One region of the Acidovorax facilis genome, then DNA from elsewhere that is predicted to be linked to it. Evidence: predicted binding sites of a transcription regulator. Region 1 holds the regulator's gene; each other region holds the start of a gene.
The links. Region 1 encodes FNR, which switches genes on or off when oxygen is low (the NO sensors DNR and NnrR bind a similar motif). Its sites were predicted from a motif close to TTGATNNNNATCAA; they were not measured.
Positions count from the first base shown of each region.

Region 2: ACQ4MJ_RS20415 (universal stress protein) is a predicted target of FNR. The motif match lies at 3,134-3,147, and genes of this name have one in related genera.
Region 3: ubiU (ubiquinone anaerobic biosynthesis protein UbiU) is a predicted target of FNR. The motif match lies at 1,678-1,691, and genes of this name have one in related genera.

Region 1 is NZ_CP192460.1:2,582,694-2,587,429, forward strand. It holds gene hemN (oxygen-independent coproporphyrinogen III oxidase) at 1-1,273, opposite strand, end outside; gene fnr (fumarate/nitrate reduction transcriptional regulator Fnr) at 1,461-2,183, shown strand; gene ACQ4MJ_RS11690 (hypothetical protein) at 2,252-2,545, opposite strand; gene ACQ4MJ_RS11695 (FixH family protein) at 2,597-2,878, opposite strand; gene ccoG (cytochrome c oxidase accessory protein CcoG) at 2,952-4,397, opposite strand; gene ccoP (cytochrome-c oxidase, cbb3-type subunit III) at 4,484-4,736, opposite strand, start outside.
Region 2 is NZ_CP192460.1:4,456,404-4,461,139, reverse strand. It holds gene ACQ4MJ_RS20435 (LysR family transcriptional regulator ArgP) at 1-239, shown strand, start outside; gene ACQ4MJ_RS20430 (TetR/AcrR family transcriptional regulator) at 324-938, shown strand; gene ACQ4MJ_RS20425 (fasciclin domain-containing protein) at 1,027-1,965, opposite strand; gene ACQ4MJ_RS20420 (fasciclin domain-containing protein) at 2,023-2,478, opposite strand; gene ACQ4MJ_RS20415 (universal stress protein) at 2,658-3,080, opposite strand; gene ACQ4MJ_RS20410 (metallophosphoesterase) at 3,191-4,036, opposite strand; gene ACQ4MJ_RS20405 (LysR family transcriptional regulator) at 4,071-4,736, opposite strand, start outside.
Region 3 is NZ_CP192460.1:4,766,807-4,771,542, forward strand. It holds gene ACQ4MJ_RS21865 (LysR family transcriptional regulator) at 1-360, shown strand, start outside; gene ACQ4MJ_RS21870 (MFS transporter) at 346-1,530, opposite strand; gene ubiU (ubiquinone anaerobic biosynthesis protein UbiU) at 1,787-2,821, shown strand; gene ACQ4MJ_RS21880 (U32 family peptidase) at 3,045-4,007, shown strand; gene trhA (PAQR family membrane homeostasis protein TrhA) at 4,026-4,646, shown strand; gene ubiT (ubiquinone anaerobic biosynthesis accessory factor UbiT) at 4,664-4,736, shown strand, end outside.

The DNA of each region.
Region 1 (4,736 bases):
CATCGGGCCGCACCACCACAAGCCCCTGCTCGGCCATGGTTTCCAGTTGCGCCAGCTCGGCAGAGAAGTAGTGGCGAAAGTCGATCAACCACGCTTGCTCCATGGGCTCAAACAACAGCTCGCCTTGGCACATCAGGGCCATGATGACCGCGCGGCGCACGAGATCGTCGCGCGTCAGGGCCAACCCACGAACGACGGGCAGGCGCCCCTGATTCAGAAAATCGTAATACTCATCCAGGGTCTTGGCATTTTGGCTGTAGGTGGCTCCGACCCGGCCAATCGCAGACACCCCCAGGCCGATCAGGTCGCAATCAGGTTGCGTACTGTAGCCCTGGAAATTGCGGTGCAGACGCCCCTGGCGCTTGGCGACTGCCAATGCATCCTCAGGCAATGCAAAGTGGTCCATGCCCACATACACGTACCCTGCATCCATGAAGGCGTCCAGCGAGCGGGAGAGCATCGACACCTTGCCTGCAGCCGCTGGCAACTCGGCCGAAACAATACGGCGCTGAGGCTTGAAACGTTCTGGCAGATGGGCATACGCGTACAACGCGATACGGTCAGGCCGCAGCTGCGTAACCTGGGCCAGCGTGCGGTCAAACGACTCTGGCGTCTGACGAGGCAGGCCGTAGATCAAATCCACATTGATGGATTCAAAACCCAGCGAACGTGCGGACTCCACCAGCGAAAACACCTGCTCGGCAGGCTGTATGCGGTGAACGGCCTTTTGAACCTCGGGATCGAAATCCTGCACCCCAAAGCTCAGTCGGTTGAACCCCAGTTCCGCCAGAACTGCAAGGCGGTCCGCATTGACGGTGCGAGGGTCCACCTCAATCGAATACTCCCCGCCCGGCGCCAACGAAAAGCTGCGTTTGAGCATGCCCATCAGCTCCCGCAAGCCCTCGTCCGATAGAAAAGTGGGCGTGCCACCACCCAGGTGAAGCTGACTCACCACCTGCCCCGTGCCGCAGTGTGCTGTGTGCAAGTCAATCTCGCGGCTCAAATACCGCAAATACACCTCTGCCCGATCATGGTGTTTGGTGATGATCTTGTTGCATGCGCAGTAGTAACAAAGGGACTCGCAAAAGGGGATGTGCACGTACAAAGACAGCGGCAAGGCCTTCGTCATGGAGCCCAGCCTGCGCTGCTCCAAGGCAAGCGCGTAGTCGTCCTGCCCAAAGGCCTCGACGAAACGGTCAGCTGTTGGGTAAGAGGTATAACGGGGCCCTGGCACGTCGAAACGGCGCAGCAGCTCGGGCGAAACAGCGGTCATGGGCAAATTCCTTGCGTACACTTCGACTGTGCCGTAAGCTGCACTCCATGTCCTTGACCTGCATCAAGTGATGGGCCGGGACGAAGAGCGACAATTTGATGCACATCAGTCGCCCACCCGCACCCAAAGGCCCAGCCTGTTAGGCATATGGGGCGATATGCTCAAACCTTACCCAGCCTCTGTTCCTATGAACCCGCTCACCATCAAAGTCGCCTGCTCCAACTGCAACCTGCGCGAGCTGTGCATGCCGGTGGGGCTGAGCGAGGAACAGCTGCAACGCATTGACGAGGTCGTTGCCGTTCGCCGCAAGATCAAACGCGGTGGAACCCTTTTCCGCAACGGCGAATCCTTCACCTCGCTCTATGCCATTCGAACCGGCTTCTTCAAAACATGTGTAGCCACCGAAGACGGGCGTGACCAGGTCACGGGTTTTCAGATGGCAGGCGAGATCATCGGCCTTGATGGCATCGTGAATGACCACCACACCTGCGATGCAGTGGCCCTGGAAGACGCGGAAGTCTGCGTCATGCCGTTTGACCGCATCGAAGAGCTGTCCCGCGAAGTCACCGCCTTGCAGCACCATGTGCACAAGATCATGAGCCGCGAGATTGTCCGCGAGCATGGCGTGATGCTGCTCCTGGGCAGCATGCGCGCTGAGGAGCGCCTGGCCGCGTTCCTGCTCAACCTGGTTCAGCGCCTGCACGCCCGGGGGTTCTCGCAGTCCGAGCTCGTGCTGCGCATGACCCGCGAAGAGATCGGTAGCTACCTGGGCCTCAAGCTCGAAACCGTGAGCCGCACCTTCTCCAAGTTCGTGGAAGAAGGCATTGTCGAGGTCAAGCAGCGCCATGTGCGCATCCTGGAGACCGAGGCCCTCAAGCGCATCGTGAACAACCAGCAAGCCTGCCACTGAACCTGCTGTCGTCTGCCATCCTGGCAGTCTTTACCACATTGACCTTTGCCAATAGGTGGCACTACCGCTCAAGGGCACGATGATGTCTTGCGGCAGTCATCGGGACGCTCGCCTTCGGGAACCGGGCAACGGTTAAGTTCAAACGGTGACATGGCCAGCAGCGTGGTCAACGCGCTGGATGCCATCGTGATCATCCAGAACGCAAAAAAGGCCAGCGTGTACACGCCCTGCCGTGACAATGCCAACGGCTGCCCAAACCAGTGCAGGTCTTGCGGATCCACCATCGCAAAAACCAGCATTTCCATCACACCGGCCATCAAAAAAGCCGGCCAGGCAATCCACATCACGCGTTGCATCCACATTGGTTTGTCTCCTGGTAAGGCCGTGCAGGCATACTGCCCGGCCAGGTGGGTTCAGCGCGGCTGGTCCTGGACCGGGGTGGCAGCGTGGTTGCGGCCCTTCATGGCTGGCAACAGGCTTTTTTCTGGGGTGGCCAGTGTCTTGTTGATCTCGATGCCCTGGCGGTAATAATCTTCCGCGACCACAGGGTCGGGGCGCGATATCGCGAGCCACAGGGTCACAAACCCTGCAATGATCACGATCACGGGACCGGCGATGATCAGCCACACATGGCCAAACCTCCACCAGGGTGCAGCGGCAGAAGGGGCAGTGCCGAGGGCGGAACTGGATGGCATGGTGCTTACTCCTCAAAAATTATCTTGCTCAAAGCAAGACCCGCGAAGGTCTTGCACCGGGTCGCTCGCTGCGTTATCGCGGCACCAGAAACACGGATTTCTCGCTCACATGGGCGTCCGCGCCCAAGGCTTGCACATCGAACTGCACGGCATGTGATCCCGAAGGGGCTGATCCATACGGTATCTGCAGACGGACGGCCACCCACCGGGACTCCGCCGCACCGATGTCCACCTCGGCATCAGAAGCGACTTCCAGCCCTTCAAGGCCACGCACACTGATGCGATAGCGCTGGGGGCCTTCAGTGGCGTTCATGATCTGCAGGCGGTAGATGTTCTCCAGCTTTCCACCCGCCACGATGCGCGACAGCGCCGCCCGATCACGCACCACATCCACCTTCAAAGGCGTGCGTGTGACAAGGCTGGCCATCATGCCTACGCACAGGGCCACCAGAACCGCGCTGTATATCAGCACTCGTGGCCGCAGCACACGGCGCAGGATCTGCGACTGACTCCACCGTTTGGCCACGCCGTTCTGCGTAGAAAACCGGATGAGCCCGCGCGGATACTGCATCTTGTCCATCACGGTATTGCAGGCGTCCACGCACAGGCCACAGCCGATGCATTCGTACTGCAAGCCCTTGCGAATATCGATGCCCACGGGGCACACCTGCACACACAGCGAGCAGTCAATGCAATCGCCCAACCCCTGGGCCTTGTAGTCGATGTTCTTCTTACGCGGCCCACGCTGCTCACCGCGTTCTGGGTCGTAGGTAACGATCAGCGTGTCCTTGTCGAACATGGCGCTCTGAAAGCGCGCATAGGGACACATGTATTTGCACACCTGTTCGCGCATATAGCCAGCATTGCCATAGGTGGCAAAGCCATAGAACAGTACCCAGAAAATCTGCCAGCCACCCTGCACCGCCAGCAGCTCTGCCCCGAGTTCGCGGATGGGCACGAAATAGCCCACGAACGTGAACCCCGTCCACAACGCCACGGCAATCCAGATGACCTGCTTAAAAAACTTCTTGCGAACCTTCTCGAAGGTCCAGGGCCCATTGTCCAGCCGAAGCCGTGCACTGCGATCACCTTCGATCTTGTGCTCGATCCACATGAACATTTCGGTGTAGACCGTTTGCGGGCACGCAAATCCACACCAAAGTCGCCCTGCCACCGCCGTAAAGAGGAACAGGGATAACGCCGAGATAATGAGCAGGCCCGTGAGATAGATGAAATCCTGGGGGTACAGAACCAGGCCGAAGATGTAGAACCGCCGAGCCCCCAGGTCAAACAGCACCATCTGGCGCTGCCCCCATTCAAACCAGGGCAGCCCGTAGAAAACGATCTGCGTGAGAAACACCATACCCCAGCGCCAACGCGCGAACAGGCCACTGATGGAACGCGGGTAGATCTTCTTTTGCGCTTCGTACAGGGAAACAATCTCGCCCTGCGATGAGGCATCGGACGCAACCGGCGCTATCGGGATGACCTTGCGAGCAGGCTCGCTGGGTGGGTTCATGATGGTATCGGTCCGTTTGCTTCGTGGTTCTCAGTTTGCGCTGCCCCCTGGAGCAGTGCCTGGGCACTGCTCCAAGTGGCCAAGGCTCAGCGTGCAGCGGCCTGGGTGCCGTTCGACAAGCCCCAGACATAGGCCGACAGCACACCGATCTGCGCTTCTGTCAGCTTGTCCGCCTGGGCGGGCATCTGGTTGACCTTGCCGTTGTTGACCATGGCAGTGATGGCCGCCTCGCCCCAGCCATGCAGCCAGATGTCGTCGGTCAGGTTGGGGGCACCCAGTGCCTGATTACCCTTGCCGTCCATTCCGTGGCAGGCTGCACACGCCGTGAACTTGGACTTG
Region 2 (4,736 bases), 1.9 Mb from region 1:
TGCCGGGTTCCGAGGCGCAGATGCGCGCCGTGGCCGCAGGCTGGGCCGTGGGTGTGATGCCCGAGCTGATGGCGCGCGAGGCGCTGGCGGACGGCAGCATGGTGAATCTGGCACCGGGCCGCTCCCTGCCCATCCAGCTGTACTGGCACTGCTGGAACCTGGAGTCGGCCGTGCTGGACGCCCTGACGGCGGCCCTGACCGCCACCGCCGCGCGGACGCTGGAAGCGCCTGCGGCATGATTCCTGCAGGGTAAAGCGTGAACGACGTAGTTGTATTGCAACTTAGTCATTTATTTTTTTACTGCAATGTATAAAATACAAGCCATGCAAACGCCGCAACCCAAAGTTTCGTTCAAAGAGCAGATGCACCAGGCGCGCGAGGATGCCATCCTCCAGTCCACCTGCCAGCTCCTGGGCGAAAAGGCCTTCGATGCCATGACCATGGACGACGTGGCCAATGCCGTGGGCATTGCCAAAGCCAGTCTGTACAAGCACTTCTGCAGCAAGGAAGAGCTGTGCAGCGCCGCCATGGTGCAGATTCTGGGCCGTGTGCAGGCCTACCTGGCAGATCTGCCCAGTGAAATGCCTCCGCTTGAAAAGCTCCATGCGCTGGTGCGCTGGTCGCTGGAGCGGCTGCTGAGCAACGAAATGCCGCTGCTGCCCAGCCGCAACTCCACGCTGCGCGCGGTGCTGATGGCCAACAAGGACTACCTCAACGGCCTCGTGGCCGTAAGCGACCAGATTGGTGAATGGATCACCCAGGCCCAGGCACAGGGCGTGATCAGCCCCACCTTGCCGCCGCTGGTGGTGCTCTACACGTTGTATGCGCGCGCCTGCGACCCGGTGGTGAGTTTTCTCAAGGAAGGCGGCCAGTATTCCGATGCGGAAATCGTGGATCTGGTGGTGCGCACCTGTTTCGACGGGCTGGCAGCGCGGTAGTCGCGTCTCCTTTCCAGCGTTTCGTACGCACCCAAAAAAGAAAGCCCGGCATGCCGGGCTTTCTTGCGTGGGGCTCACAGCCACTGGCTTACTTGGGCAGGATCACCTTGTCCACGACATGGATCACACCGTTGCTGGTGAATACGTCGGCCATGGTGATGTTGCTGGTGCGCAGGTTCTGGTCGGTGATCACGAGGCTTGCGTTCACCGTGAAGGTTTGTCCCTGGACGGTGGCAATGGCGGTATTGATGGGGACCTCGGCCTTGAGCACGCGCGCCGGTACCACGTGGTAGGTAAGCACCGTGGTCAGCAGCGCGGTGTCCGCCAGCAGGGCTTCCTTGGTCACTCCGAGCTCGGCCAGCAGCGCTGCAAAAGCGGCGTTGGTCGGTGCAAACACCGTGAACGGGCCGGCTCCCTGCAAAGTGGTGGCCAAGCCGGCCGCCACCACGGCTTCCACCAGGATGCTGAAGTCCGGCAACGCCGAGGCAGTGGCGACGATGTCCTTGTTGGCTGGCAGCAGCACGCGGTCCACCAGATGCACTACGCCGTTGCTGGCCTGGATGTCCGTGGCCGTGATGGTGGAAACGCGGTTGCGACCATCGGTGATCTTCAGGCCGTTGGCCGACTCGATCTTGAAGAAGCCGCCTGACACGGGCGTGATGGCCTTGCCCAGGGGGACGTCTGCACGCGGGACCCTGCTGCCGAGCACGTGGTAGGTCAGTACCGCTGTCAGCAGGGGCTTGTCGGCCAGCAGGGCCTCCTTGGTCACGCCCAGCTCGCTGAGCAACGCTGCAAAGGCGGCGTTGGTCGGGGCGAAAACCGTGAGCATGCCGGTGCTCAGAGTGGGCGCCAGACCGGCGGCGACCACTGCTTCGACGAGGATGCTGAGGTCAGGATTGTTCTGGGCGACTTCGACGATGTTGCGCTGAGGCTCATCGTCGCCGCCGCCACAGGCCTGCAACAAGGTGGCGCTGGCGCCCACGGCGGCGGCCAGCAAGACGGTACGGCGGTTGAATGCGGTGTTCATGGGGCTTCTCCTCGCTAGTGGATGGTGGTGGAAGGGACGAGCGGTTAGTCCGCGGGCTTACTTGGGCATCAGAACGGTGTCGATGGCGTGGATCACGCCATTGCTGGCAGCCACATCGGTCGCGATGACCTTGGACTGGTCCACCATCACGCCCATGCTGGTGGACACGGTGATCTCCTGGCCCTGCACGGTCTTGACCTTTCCGGCCTTGACGTCCTTGGCCATCACCTTGCCGGGGACCACGTGGTAGGTCAGCACCTTGGTCAGTGCGGCCTTGTCGGCCAACAGGCCGTCCAGAGTGGCCTTGGGGATCTTGGCGAAAGCCTCGTCGGTGGGCGCAAACACCGTGAAGGGGCCGGGGCCCTTGAGGGTGTCCACCAGGCCCGCAGCCTGCACGGCCGCCACCAGGGTCTTGAAATTACCCGCCTTCACGGCGGTATCGACGATGTCCTGGGCCATCACGGTGAAGGTGGCGCCTGCGGTCAGGGCCAATGCGATCAGGGTTTTTTTCATGGGTCGTTCCTCGGTTTCGATGGAAATGACACGCCAGGATGGGCGCAGCGAGAATGTATAACCAATTGGTCGTTAAGTAAACCAACAAGTTATGTTGTAACTGATCGGTTTCATTTGGGCAAAAAAAAGCCCTGCCGGAGCAGGGCTTTGGTGGTGGGCCGGGCTGTTTGTTGTTCGGCTTAGCGAACGATCAGCAACGGCACCTTGCAATGGGCCAGCACCTGGGTGGTGACCGAGCCCATGACCAAGGTGGCCAAGGCTCCATGGCCGTGGGAGCCCATCACCAGCAGGTCAAACTTGCCGCTGTCAGCCACCTTGGCGATGTTCTCACCCACGGCGCCCACCTTGACGACGCGCTTGGCGTCCACACCATGGCGCGCCAGGAATTTGCAAACGGGCGACAGGATTTTGTCCGCCTCTTCGGCGTGGTAGCTGTCCACCACTTCCTTGCCCAGAGCGGCGCGCGCGCGTGTCGGCAGCGGGGCCTGCACGGTCAGCGCGGTGTACTGGTGGCTGCCACCGAGCAGCTCCTCGTGGGTAGCCAGATAGGCCAGCATTTTTTTGGTGTAGGCGCTGCCATCGACAGCAAGCAGGATGTTCATGGTGTTCTCCGAATAGGGTTGGGTCAGACTACCGTGCGCGGACTTCTGTTGTCTTGACCTGGGTCATGTTTTTCTTCTGCGCTGCGGGGCGGCAGAGCCCCGTCTCGTGATCATACGGGGATGCAGCATTGCGCCTTGAAAGCCGCCTGTTCGCCTTTGCGCGCATAGCCCAGGGGGTTGGCCACCACGCGGCACTGCCAGGGGGTGCCGTTGCCGTGAAAACCTTGCACCGTGTAGTCGCTCGGGGCGTGCAGATGGCCGTGCAGCCACAGCTGCGCGTGGGGCAACAAGCTGTCCAGGGCGTTGCAGAACCCCGCAGTGCCGGGCACCAGTCCGTAGCGCGGATCGGCACTGCGCAGGCTGGGTGCAAAGTGGGTGACGGCCACCGTGGGGCCTTCAAAAGGCACCGCAAGTGCTTGCGCCAGCCACTGCTGGCAGACCAGTGCGTGGTCGCGCATGGCTTCGGCCAGAAAAGGCTCTGCGTGGCGGGTGCCGCCCGTCTTGCGCAGGTAGAAGTTCGCTGCACGAAAGGCCTTGTCGCGCAGTTTCAGCCTCCTGCCAAGGTCGGTGCTGCCTTCATGGTCTGCGAGTGCATCGAAATCGCTCCAGAGTGTGGTGCCCACAAAGCGCACACCTTGAAGCTCGACGGTCTCGCGCTCCAGCCAGGTGATTCCCAGGCGGTCACAGGTGCGGCGCAGCCGCTCGTGGGCAGCGTCGAAATCCTGTGCATCGTATTCGTGGTTGCCGGGCACAAAAAGCACGGGGGTGGGCCAGCCTGCACCCCCGGGCAATGGTGAAAACCGGGCCAGGCCAAAGTCTTCGTCGCCCAGCTGCGAGCCTTCCTGGTAGGAACCCACGTCGCCAGCAAGCACCAGCACATCGGCGCCGGGAGCCGGTTCGGGGACGAAGTGGGGATGCGCCTCAAGGTGCAGATCGGACAAAAGCTGGATATTCATGCTGGGCGCAGTCTACGGGTTCAGGCTGGGCGCCTCACTCGTCGGGGAAAGTCCGGCGCGCTGAGCGCGCCAGGGCGTGCAGCAGCCAGGTCATCGCGGCCTGCTGAGGCCCACGCCGGCGCCAGAGTGCGTCCACATGCACGGGCGGGACGTCCAGCGGCAGGGCCCGCTGCACCAGCGCGTCGGCAATGCCGGTCACGGGAACAAAGTGGCGGGGCAGCACCGTCAACAGGTCCGAGCCCGACACCACCCGACCGGCCGTGAAGAATTGGTTGACCGTGATCACCACCTTGCGCTCGCGGCCCAGGGATGCCAGGGCCTCGTCGATGAAGCCGAAGGGGCGCCCTGAGAAGCTCACGAGCATGTGGCGTGCGGCGCAATAGGTGTCCAGCGTCAGGGGCGCATCGGCCAGAGGGTGGCCTTGCCGCATCACGCACACGTATTCGCCGTCGTACAGGCGGCGGCTTTCAAAGGCCACTGCGCCCCCGGATTGCGCGCGGGCGGTCAGGTCTGCCAGCACCGCAGGGAAATAGCCCACCGCCATGTCCGCCGCCTCCTCGTCCAGCAGGCGGCGGGGGTCGCGCGTGGTCAGGGGCAATACCCGGATCGAAATGCCGGGAGCCTCCCGCTCGATGATTTCGACCAGGGCCGGGACCAGGGTGGCGGCCGTGGCATCGGCCATGGCCAGCACAAAGGTGGA
Region 3 (4,736 bases), 2.2 Mb from region 1:
CTGCTGCAGCTCAGCTCGCGCCTGGGGGCGTGGGACGACTGGCTGGCCCGTGCGGGCATCACGCGCATCCCCGGCCACACGTTGGGAGGCCACCGCTTTGATCTGTTCTCGATGCTGGTGGAGGCCGTGCGCGCCGACTTGGGGCTAGGCCTGGTGCCCCGGTATTTTGTGGAGCGCGAACTGCAATCGGGCGAGCTGGTGCTGGCCCACCCGCACCACGACAGCGGTGCGCGGGGCTACAGCCTGTTCGTGGCGCCGGGGCGCCTGGGAGACCGGGCGGTGGCGGCCTTTGCACAGTGGCTGCGCACCACGGTGGCCGCAGAAGGCGCTGTGGCTGAGGTGCCTTCAGACGCTGCTTGAAACGCGCTTGCGCTGCAGACCCAGCCAGGCCAGTGCCAGCCCCGTCACCACAATGGGCACCAGCGAACCGGCGTTCAGCAACGTCCAGCCCTGCGTCGTGACCAGCACGCCCGACGAGAACGCGCTCAGCGCCAGCGTGGCGTACACGCAGAAGTTGATCGCCGCCTGGGCGCGGTCCTTTTCTTCAGGGCGGTAGGCCGTCATGGCCAGTGTGGTGGAGCCGGTGAACAGGAAGTTCCAGCCCACTCCCAGGAAGAACAGCGCAATCCCAAAGTGGTGCAGCTCCACGCCCATCAGCGCCACGGCCACGCAGGCGAAGTTGAGCAACACCCCCGTGCCCATGATGGGCAGCACGCCAAACCGCTTGATGAGGTGGCCGGTGACAAAGCCGGGAGCGAACATGCCGATCACATGCCACTCCAGCACCAGCGCCGAGGCATCAAAGTCAAAGCCACACACCTGCATGGCCAGCGGCGTGGCCGCCATCAGCAGGTTCATCACGCCATAACCCAGCGCCGCGCCCACAATGGCCACGATGAAGGCGGGCTGGCGCATCAGTACAGAAAGGGGGCGCCCTGGCTCGCGTTGGCCCGCAGCGTTGAGCACCACGGGTTGCACTTCGAACCGGATGGCTGCCATGCACAGCATGGACAACAGCGCCACGCCGATCAGTGCGATGTACGCGCCCGCAAACGGCACCGGGAACAAGGTGCGCGTGGCGCTGGCCAGGTTGGGGCCTGCCACGGCGCCCAGCAGGCCACCGGCCAGCACCAACGACACGGCCTTCTCGCGGTAGTCCGGGGCCGCCAGCTCGGCGGCCGCAAAGCGGTACAGGCCACCGTTGGCGCTGTAGTAGCCCGCCACCAGCGTAGCGGTGCACAGCAGCCAGAAGCTGCCGCTGAACGCCGCCCAGGCACACAGCGCGGCCGATGCCACGGCCACGGCCAGCCCGATCTGGAACGACACCTTGCGCCCCCAGTGCGACTGCGTGCGCGCCACCAGCGGGGTGGACAGTGCCCCGCCCACCACGTAGCCCATCACCGGCAGCGTGGCCATCCAGCCAAAGGGCGCCAGCTGCAGGCCCACCAGGCCATTGATAGCAATGAAGACAACGTTGTTGGTGAGGAAAAGGCCTTGGCACAGCGCCAGCAGCCACAGGTTCTTGTTCATGACAGGGCAGCGCCCGGGTTGGGCAAAAGGAAGGAACGAAAAGTGGGACAGCGTAGACGCAAGTCAAGGCCTGGCGGCTATGGGGTGCGCTGCGGAGGCGGGCCACATCAAAACCCGACTGGTTTGCTCCGGAATTGTGCACCGCCGTTGATGAAGATCAGCGGATGCGTGGGGTGTCCTCATTATGGTGGCGCCCAGTGCTGTGGCCCGGCCCGGGGCCCGCGTTTGAATGTTTGTGATGGAACCCCTGAAATCGATGGAGGCGGTGCTGCCTGAAGCTGCAACCCCCGGTCTGGAACTCGTCTGTCCCGCCGGCAGCTTGCCCGCCCTGAAGGCCGCTGTGGACCACGGCGCCAACTGCGTCTACCTGGGCCTGCGCGACGCCACCAATGCGCGCAATTTTGCAGGCCTCAACTTTGACGAGGCCGCCATCGCCAACGGCATTGCCTATGCGCATGGTCGCGGCTGCAAGGTCTTCATGGCGCTCAACACCTACCCGCAGGCGGCCAACCCGGGGCCGTGGCGCAGCGCACTGGACAAGGCGGTGGACCTGGGCGTGGACGCGGTCATCCTGGCCGACCCCGGCCTCATGCACTACGCGGTGCAGCACCATCCCCGGCTGCGCCTGCACCTGTCGGTGCAGGGCTCGGCTACCAACTACGAGGCTATCAACTTATACCGCGAGCAGTTCGGCATCGTGCGCGCCGTGCTGCCGCGCGTGCTCTCGATGGAGCAGGTGCGCCAGGTCATCGATCGCACGCCGGTCGAGATCGAAGTCTTCGGCTTCGGCAGCCTGTGTGTGATGGTCGAGGGGCGCTGCGCGCTGTCGTCGTACGTGACCGGCGAATCGCCCAACACGCACGGCGTGTGCTCTCCGCCCAAGGCCGTGCGCTGGGTGGAGACGCCGCAGGGCCGCGAGTCGCGCCTGAACGGCGTGCTCATCGACCGCTATGCGCCCGGCGAGAACGCGGGCTACCCCACGCTGTGCAAGGGGCGTTTCGATGTGGGGGACGACGAGAACTACTACGCCATCGAAGAGCCCACCAGCCTCAACACGCTGGAGTTGCTGCCCCAGCTGCTCAAGATGGGCGTGCGCGCCATCAAGATCGAAGGCCGCCAGCGCAGCCCCGCGTATGTGGCGCAGGTCACCCAGGTCTGGCGCGAGGCCATGGACCAGTGTCTGGCCCACCCGCACCGCTATGCGCCCAAGACGCGCTGGATGGCCAGCCTGGACCAGGTGGCAGAAGGCCAGCAGCACACGCTGGGTGCCTACCACCGCCCCTGGAAATGAAATGATCAGGCGACAACCCCCTGAGCCGCTGCGCGGCTTCCCCCTTCTCTCTACGCGCTTCGCGCTAGGGGAAGGGGGACAACGCCAGCGCACGACAGCGAAGCGCCGCATACGCGGCTTGGCGGCCCTTGCGCGGCGTCCCCTGGCCTGGATCGCGCCAGATCGAAGGTCGGTGCGCCGCTTTGAATCCGAAATATCACGATGAAACCCCGGAGATCGCCCCATGAAACTCTCTCTCGGCCCGCTGCTGTACTACTGGCCCCGCGACACCGTGTTCGCGTTCTACGAGGCCATGGCCGCAACGCCCGTGGATGTGGTGTACTTGGGCGAAACGGTGTGCTCACGCCGCCATGAGTTGCGCCTGGCCGACTGGCTGGCGCTGGCGCGCATGCTGCGGGACGCGGGCAAGGAGGCGGTCTTGTCCAGCCAGGTGCTCATCGAGTCCAGCGCCGACGTGGGTGTGATGCACAAGATCACGGGCAACGGCGAATTTCTGGTTGAGGCCAATGACATGGGCGCCGTGAGCTGCCTTGCGCGCGCACCCGCCGGGCCGCAGGCCTTTGTGGCCGGGTCGCACCTGAACCTGTACAACGCGCACTCGCTGCAATGGATGGCGCAGCAGGGCGCCACGCGCTGGGTGATGCCGCTTGAAATGTCGCAGGACGCGCTCGCTGCCGTGCTGGCGCAGCGGCCCGCAGGTTTGGAGACAGAGGTGTTTGCTTACGGACGCATGCCGCTGGCCTATTCGGCGCGCTGCTTCACTGCGCGCCACCGCAACCTGCCCAAGGACGACTGCCAGTTCAGCTGCCTTGACCATGCTGACGGACTGCCGCTGCGCACGCGCGAGAGCGAGGGCTTTCTCGTGCTCAACGGCACGCAGACCCAGTCGGCCCGCGTCTACAACCTGGCCAACGAACTGGCGGCGATGCAGGCCCAGGGCGTGGACGTGGTGCGGCTGAGCCCGCAGGCGCAGCACATGCCGCAGGTAATCACCGCGTTTGACGAAGCCCGCCGCGCAGTGGCTACGCAAGAGACTGCTGAAAAGACCCCCGACTTTGTGGAGCGCATGCAGCCCTTCATGCCCGATCTGCCCTGCAACGGCTACTGGTTCGGGCGCCCAGGCCTGGAGCAGGGGCTGCAAGGGGCCGCGGGTGGTGCTGCCGCGCGGCCTGCCATGCATCCATAACGCGAAGCGAATCACCGCATGTACCCCGGAGAACGTTTCAACAGCATCAGCCACCTGGTGGGTGCCCTGCTCGCCACGGCAGGCACGGCCGTGCTCATCACCCTTGCTGCACGCCTGGGCGATCCGTGGAAGGTGGTGGCGTTCAGCATCTACGGCGCCATGCTGGTGGCGCTGTACGCCGCCTCCACCGCGTACCACAGCGTGCGCCGGCGCACCATCAAGGCCGTGCTGCAAAAGCTGGACCACTGCAGCATCTACCTGCTGATTGCGGGCAGCTACACGCCGTTTGCGCTGGTGTCGCTGCGCGGTGCCTGGGGCTGGTCGCTGCTGGGCGTGGTGTGGGGGCTGGCCCTGCTGGGCATTGCGCAGGAGATCTGGTGGGCGCGGGGTGCACGCGTGCTGTCGCTGGTCATCTACGTGCTCATGGGCTGGCTGGCGCTGGTGGCCGTGGTGCCGCTGTGGCAGGCGCTCACGCCAGCCGGGTTTGCCTGGCTGCTGGCGGGCGGGGCCTGCTACACGCTGGGCATCGTCTTTTATGCACTGGACCACCGCGTGCGCCATGGCCACGGCCTGTGGCACCTGTTTGTGCTGGGCGGCAGCGTGTGCCACTTTTTCACCGTGTTTTTTTACGTGGCCTGAGGGCCCGTCTTCTACCAATGGCTGCTTTCCCTTCTTCGCCCACGCCTGCCGCGAACCCACGGCTGGTGCCGCCGCCCGTGGGGGCTTTGT